Regions from separate parts of the Ewingella allii genome, predicted to be linked through region 1. Evidence: predicted binding sites of a transcription regulator. Region 1 holds the regulator's gene; each other region holds the start of a gene.
What was found. The regulator sigma-54, encoded in region 1, starts transcription at its own class of promoters, with help from an activator protein. The targets are predictions, from matches to a motif close to GTTGGCACANNTTTCGCTNT.
Positions count from the first base shown of each region.

Region 2: the regulator sigma-54 is predicted to act here: its motif matches at 645-664, upstream of SBO83_RS01150 (amino acid ABC transporter substrate-binding protein).
Region 3: the regulator sigma-54 is predicted to act here: its motif matches at 1,067-1,086, upstream of glnK (P-II family nitrogen regulator).

Region 1 covers NZ_JAWUDN010000008.1:196,577-198,847, forward strand. The annotation lists gene ptsN (PTS IIA-like nitrogen regulatory protein PtsN) at 1-278, opposite strand, end outside; gene hpf (ribosome hibernation promoting factor) at 392-679, opposite strand; gene rpoN (RNA polymerase factor sigma-54) at 703-2,136, opposite strand; gene lptB (LPS export ABC transporter ATP-binding protein) at 2,209-2,271, opposite strand, start outside.
Region 2 covers NZ_JAWUDN010000001.1:243,680-245,950, reverse strand. The annotation lists gene lnt (apolipoprotein N-acyltransferase) at 1-569, shown strand, start outside; gene SBO83_RS01150 (amino acid ABC transporter substrate-binding protein) at 943-1,839, shown strand; gene SBO83_RS01145 (amino acid ABC transporter permease) at 2,067-2,271, shown strand, end outside.
Region 3 covers NZ_JAWUDN010000002.1:264,708-266,978, reverse strand. The annotation lists gene SBO83_RS07975 (SmdB family multidrug efflux ABC transporter permease/ATP-binding protein) at 1-804, shown strand, start outside; gene glnK (P-II family nitrogen regulator) at 1,147-1,485, shown strand; gene amtB (ammonium transporter AmtB) at 1,551-2,271, shown strand, end outside.

The DNA.
Region 1 (2,271 bases):
AGTTGAATGAACACACCTACGGCGCGCAGCGTATCCTCTTCCAATTTGCCGTGAGGAATGGCGATACCCGCACCGATGCCGGTGCTGCCCATTCTCTCGCGGGTCAAAATGGCGTCAAAAATAACCTGTGGCGCCAGATTGAGCTGCTTGGCGGCGAGTTCGCTGATGATTTCCAGCGCGCGTTTCTTACTGGCGCAGTGAACGCCGCTTTTGGTGCACTCGGCATTAAGGACCGACGTTAACTGCATGGCTATATCGTTAATCATTTCATCATTCACTTTTTCGCTCTGACACCGGACAGGCTCTTTTACCCTAAATGACAGTTCGGCTCGCTGCCAGAAGGTCGCGAGCCGATACTCAAGGTCCGTAGTGCATAGAGACTATGTGGGTGCTAGTGCTGTTTCAGTTTATCTTTATGCTTATTGAGCTGGCGAGCCAGCTTATCAATCAGGAGATCGACGGCTGCATACATATCCTGATGATCCGAGGTGGCGTGCAACTCGCCTCCATTCACATGCAGCGTGGCTTCCGCCTTTTTCTGCACTTTTTCAACGCTCAACACCACGTATACCTGATTTATTCGATCAAAATATTGCTCAAGTTTGGCAAATTTTGTCGTAACAAATTCTCTGATAGGTTCCGTGATCTCGATGTGGTGTCCGGTAATGTTGAGCTGCATAATGTCTTCCTTCTCTGTTGAGGTCAAACTAACTGTTTACGTTGGTTTGAAGGCGGGATGGACAAAGACTCTCGGTATTTCGCTACTGTGCGGCGCGCGACCATGATCCCTTGATCAGAGAGCATGGTGGCTAACTTGCTGTCACTTAACGGTTTGACAGGGTTTTCCGCCGCGATTAATTTCTTCACCAGCGCCCTAATGGCGGTAGATGATGCCTCGCCTCCGCTGTCAGTACTGACATGGCTGGAGAAGAAATATTTTAGTTCGAAGATACCGCGCGGACTGTGCAGGAACTTCTGCGTGGTCACGCGCGATATGGTCGATTCGTGCATATCCACGGCGCTGGCGATGTCTGCCAACACCATAGGTTTCATAAATTCTTCGCCTGATTCAAAGAACGCCTGCTGCTGCTCGACAATGCAGCGCGTCACTTTTAACAGCGTGTCGTTGCGGCTTTCGAGGCTCTTAATCAGCCACTTGGCTTCCTGCAAATTACTGCGTATGAACTGCCCGTCGCTGTCACTGCGCGTTGAGTTGCCCATCGCGGCATACTGCTGGTTAATCTTCAGGCGTGGAATGCTGTCTGAATTCAACTCGACGGTCCAGACGTTCGACACTTTGCGCACCAGCACGTCGGGGATCACATACTCAGATTCTCCGGTGTTGATCGACTGCCCTGGGCGCGGATCGAGCGACTGGATCAGCTGCATCGCACATTTAAGTGTATCTTCTTTTAAGCGGGTCGAACGCATAAGTGCGCGAAAATCATGATTGGCGAGCAGATCCAGATGTTCACTGACGATCAATTTAGCTTCGGCCAGAAAAGGCGTTTCCGCCACGTATTGCGATAGCTGGATCAGCAGGCAGTCGCGCAGGTCGCGTGCGGCAACCCCCACCGGATCAAAGCGTTGAACGCGCTTAAGCACGGCTTCAACCTCATCCATGCTTATCTCTTCATCGCCCATGCTTTCAAGGATATCTTCCAGCGAGACGGTGAGGTAGCCGGTGTCGTCAACGGCGTCGACGATAGAGGTGGCAATGGCGGCATCGGTGTCGGTGAAGGGGGTCAGTTCCACTTGCCACATGAGGTAATCTTGCAGCGTTTGGGTGGTTTCGCCCTGATAGATTGGCAACTCGTCATCACTGTAGTCATTACCAGTGCCTGACGGCGTTCCTGCGGTGTAAATCTCATCCCACGTGGCGTCGAGCGGCAGCTCCTCGGGCATATCTTTCTGCTCAAGGGCTTCACGCGTATCTAAGCCTTCACTGGCCGTGGCTTCGACGGAATCAATTTCATCATGCAGATCGGTTTGCTCCAACAGCGGGTTGCTTTCCAGCGCCAGTTGGATCTCCTGTTGGAGCTCAAGCGTTGATAGCTGCAACAGGCGAATAGCCTGCTGTAGCTGAGGTGTCATGGCCAATTGCTGGCTAAATCTGAGCTGCAAACCTTGCTTCATATCTTGGCTTTACTTCCTGAACTGAACTACCCGCCGTCACTCAACGCGAATGAAAGCGGGCAGAATCGGTGATTACAGACGGAACTCATTGCCGAGATAAACGCGTTTCACTTGTTCATCTTCCAGAATATCTGT
Region 2 (2,271 bases), on a different contig from region 1:
CTTATCGCTACCCGGACAGCAACCGTTTTGATAAACACCATCTGGTGCCTTTCGGCGAATTTGTTCCGCTGGAGGCCATTCTGCGCCCGTTAGCCCCGTTCTTTGACCTGCCAATGTCCGGTCTGAGCAGCGGCGCCTATGTGCAGAAGCCGCTGATGGTTAGCGGGATGAATCTGACCACCGCCATCTGTTATGAAATCGTCTTTGGCGAGCAAGTGCGGGATAACTTCCAGCCTGATACTGATTTCCTGCTGACGATCTCTAATGATGCCTGGTTCGGTCACTCAATCGGTCCGTGGCAGCACTTCCAAATGGCCCGCATGCGCGCCTTGGAATTGGGCCGACCTCTGCTGCGTAGTACCAACAATGGCGTGACCGCGGCGGTAGACGCCAATGGCGATATGATTGCTGAATTGCCGCAATTTACTCGTCAGGTGCTGAATGTGGAAGTGACGCCAACCACCGGCATTACGCCATATGCACGCTTTGGCTGGTGGCCGACGTGGATCCTCACGCTGCTGCTGGCGGGCATCTCGCTGTTCTTGAATCAGCGGCATAAACGCCAATAAGCTTCGCAATCCCTCCTCTACGGGTGCCAAACGGCGCCCGTTTTTTTTGCCATAAATTCTCCTAATCATTACCCCACTGGCACGTTTATTGCTTTATCTCTATGAAAGCTATGCTTTTACTTATTTTTACTAAGACGGTGCACCATAGTGGAACCAAACGTTTAAAAAACATACTCATACGCGGTGCATGAATGTTTTCTTGCATTGATTTGGTGCGTGTCTCGTCTCAAAAAAGAAACATTGTGGTTTCATTATCTTCACATTCAGCTATTTTCGATGCTGAGTAAGTTCGAATTGGCTATGAGCTTTACGATTCATAAGTGCTTCCTGATCCCTCGGTGTGGATCTTTAACGACAGCAAAGGAGTTGGACAATGCAAATGCGCAAATTGGCGTTATCGGTACTGCTGGCAGGCCTGGCAGCAAGTAGCGTAGCCCATGCAGAAGACCTGAACGGTACCCTGAAGAAAATCAAAGATAACGGCGTTATCGTTGTCGGTCACCGTGAGTCTTCTGTGCCATTTTCTTATTACGATAATAATCAAAAAGTGGTGGGTTACTCTCAGGACTACTCCAACGCTATCGTTGAGGCGGTGAAGAAAAAGCTGAACTTGCCTAATCTGCAAGTCAAATTGATGCCAATCACCTCGCAAAACCGTATTCCTTTGCTGCAAAACGGCACCTACGATTTTGAGTGTGGCTCGACCACTAACAACGCAGAGCGCCAGCAACAAGCGGCTTTCTCCGACACTATCTTCATCATCGGCACCCGCCTGCTGGTGAAAAAAGGGTCTGACATTAAAGATTTCGATGACCTGAAAGGCAAAACCGTGGTGGTGACTTCAGGGACTACCTCTGAAATCCTGCTCAACAAGCTGAACGAAGAGAAGAAACTGGGCATGCGCATCATCAGCGCAAAAGACCACGGTGACTCCTTCCGTACGCTGGAAACCGGCCGCGCAGTGGCGTTCATGATGGACGATGCTCTGCTGGCTGGCGAACGTGCTAAAGCTAAAAAGCCTGATGACTGGACCATCGTCGGCACGCCTCAATCCAAAGAAGCTTACGGCTGTATGCTGCGTAAAGATGACGCCGGCTTTAAAACGCTGGTCGATGACACCATCGCTAAAACCCAGACCTCGGGCGAAGCCGCCAAGTGGTTTGATAAATGGTTCAAGCAGCCTATTCCACCAAAGAACCTGAACATGAACTTCGAACTGTCAGACGACATGCAAGCTCTGTTCAAAGCGCCTAACGACAAAGCGCTGTAAGTTTCTTAGTCAGATAATAAGACAGACGGGAAGGCCCCAACGTGATTTACCAATTGCCGCGGGGAAATAAAGGGCTGGCCCACCAGCCTTGTGATGACAGCCTGAAAAGGCAGCAAGACCGGAATGCGGGGTGGTCGTTCCCCACCTCGCATTTTTTGCGTCACTCAGCATGGGATTGGTTCGTCATCACTCAGTAGGGTTGCGTTCGCGCGCATTATGGAGTTTTTATGTCTATAGATTGGAACTGGGGCATTTTTCTGCAACAAGCCCCCTTCGGGAATACCACTTATCTTGGGTGGATTTGGAATGGATTTCAGGTCACCGTCGCACTGTCACTGTGTGCCTGGGTTATCGCTTTCTTTGTCGGCTCTCTGTTCGGTATCTTGCGTACCGTCCCTAACCGTTTCCTCTCGGGTATCGGTACTTGCTACG
Region 3 (2,271 bases), on a different contig from region 1:
CAGTACGGCAGCGACGACAAGCCGCTGTGCAGCGGCGAGATTGATATTCGTAATGTCAGCTTCGCCTATCGCCCGGATAAATGGGTGCTGGAGAATATCTCCTTGCAGGTGCCTTCGCGCGGCTTTGCTGCGCTGGTTGGGCACACCGGCAGTGGTAAAAGCACTTTAGCCAACTTGCTGATGGGCTATTACCCGGTGAATCAGGGGGAGATCCGCGTGGACGGTCGCCCGCTGTCTGAGCTTTCCCACACCAGCTTGCGCAAAGGCATCGCCATGGTGCAGCAGGACCCGGTGGTACTGGCGGAATCGGTTTTTGCCAACGTCACGTTGGGCCGCGACATCGATGAGGAGCAGGTGTGGCACGCGTTGGAAGTGGTGCAGCTTGCGCCGCTGATACGCGCGATGCCGGATGGTATCAACACCCGTCTCGGCGAGCAGGGGAACAATTTGTCGGTGGGGCAGAAGCAGCTGTTAGCCATGGCGCGCGTTCTGGTGCAAGCGCCAGAAATTTTGATCCTTGACGAGGCAACCGCCAATATCGACTCCGGCACGGAACAGGCGATTCAGCGCGCGCTGCGGGCTATTCGCCAGCAGACCACGCTGGTAGTCATCGCCCACCGTCTTTCCACCATTGTAGATGCCGATAACATTCTGGTGCTGCATCGTGGGCAGGCGGTGGAGCAGGGTAACCATCTCCAACTGTTAGCCGAAAAAGGCCGTTATTATCAAATGTATCAGTTGCAGCTGGTGGGCGAGGAGCTCGCCTCTTCGCAACACGAGCAGCCGGTCGCTGAAAACGGCTAAGCCTCTCGCGGTGACCTGACGGCCTCGGGTCACCGCGCCTCTCTTCTCTCTTATTTCTCAAGCTTTGCCCTTTGCCGTTGCACCAACTTCATGCAGCCTTTCTTTAGGTCAAATTTCCCTTGCACTGAAAAATAGCGTCGCGCACTTAAACAGTGCGCGAGAGGCTGGTCTATTTGCACCATTTTGAGCCTCGCACCTGCTGCGACTATTCCGAAATCCCGTCTTTAAGCCACAAAACGTCAGATCTCAGCTCGCAAACAACTCTGGCACAGCCTTTGCTTTATCCCTTTCGTATCGGCGAGAGTCCTCTCGCGGCAGGCTCTTAATTCGAGGAGTGGCAACATGAAGCTGGTTACTGTGGTGATCAAACCTTTTAAGTTGGAAGACGTGCGTGAAGCACTGTCAGCTGTAGGAATTCAAGGCCTGACCGTGACGGAAGTCAAAGGTTTCGGTCGCCAGAAAGGACACGCAGAGTTATATCGCGGCGCGGAGTACAGCGTTAACTTCCTGCCAAAAGTAAAAATCGATATTGCGATTGCCGACGATCAGCTCGATGAAGTGATCGACGTGATTAGCAAAGCGGCCTACACCGGCAAGATCGGCGATGGCAAAATTTTTGTAGCTGAATTGCAACGCGTTATTCGCATCCGTACCGGCGAAACCGACGAAGCAGCACTGTAATTTCGGCCTTATTACTTTAATCACTTTTTAAGACAGCAGTTTTTGAGAAACGGGGTGGGTTAACAATGAAAAAACTTCTCGCGATGATGGGGCTTGGTGCAACTGCCCTGTTGCCATCGATTGCCATGGCTGCTGCACCTGCGGTGGCTAACGGCGCTGATAACGCCTTCATGATGATCTGTACCGCGCTGGTACTGTTCATGACGGTGCCGGGCGTGGCGCTATTTTACGGCGGCTTACTGCGTTCCAAAAACGTCTTGTCTATGCTGACTCAGGTCATCGTGACCTTCGCACTGGTTTGCGTACTCTGGATGCTTTACGGCTACAGCGTCGCGTTCAGCGAAGGCAATGCCGTGTTTGGTGGCTTCAGCAACGTCATGCTGAAAGGCATCGGCCTTGATTCCGTCACCGGCACCTTCTCACAGTTGATCCACGTGGCGTTCCAATGCTCCTTCGCCTGTATTACCGTGGCGCTGGTGGTGGGCGGCCTGGCAGAGCGCGTGCGCTTCTCGGCTGTCCTGATTTTCACCGTGATTTGGCTGACCTTCTCTTACCTGCCAATCGCACACATGGTGTGGGCGGGCGGTTTCCTGGCGGCTGATGGTGCGCTGGACTTCGCGGGCGGTACCGTTGTACACATCAACGCCGCCGTTGCTGGCCTGGTGGGTGCATACATGGTGGGCAAACGTGCCGGTTTCGGCAAAGAAGCCTTCAAACCGCACAACCTGCCAATGGTCTTCACTGGTGCATCGATTCTGTATGTTGGCTGGTTCGGCTTCAACGCCG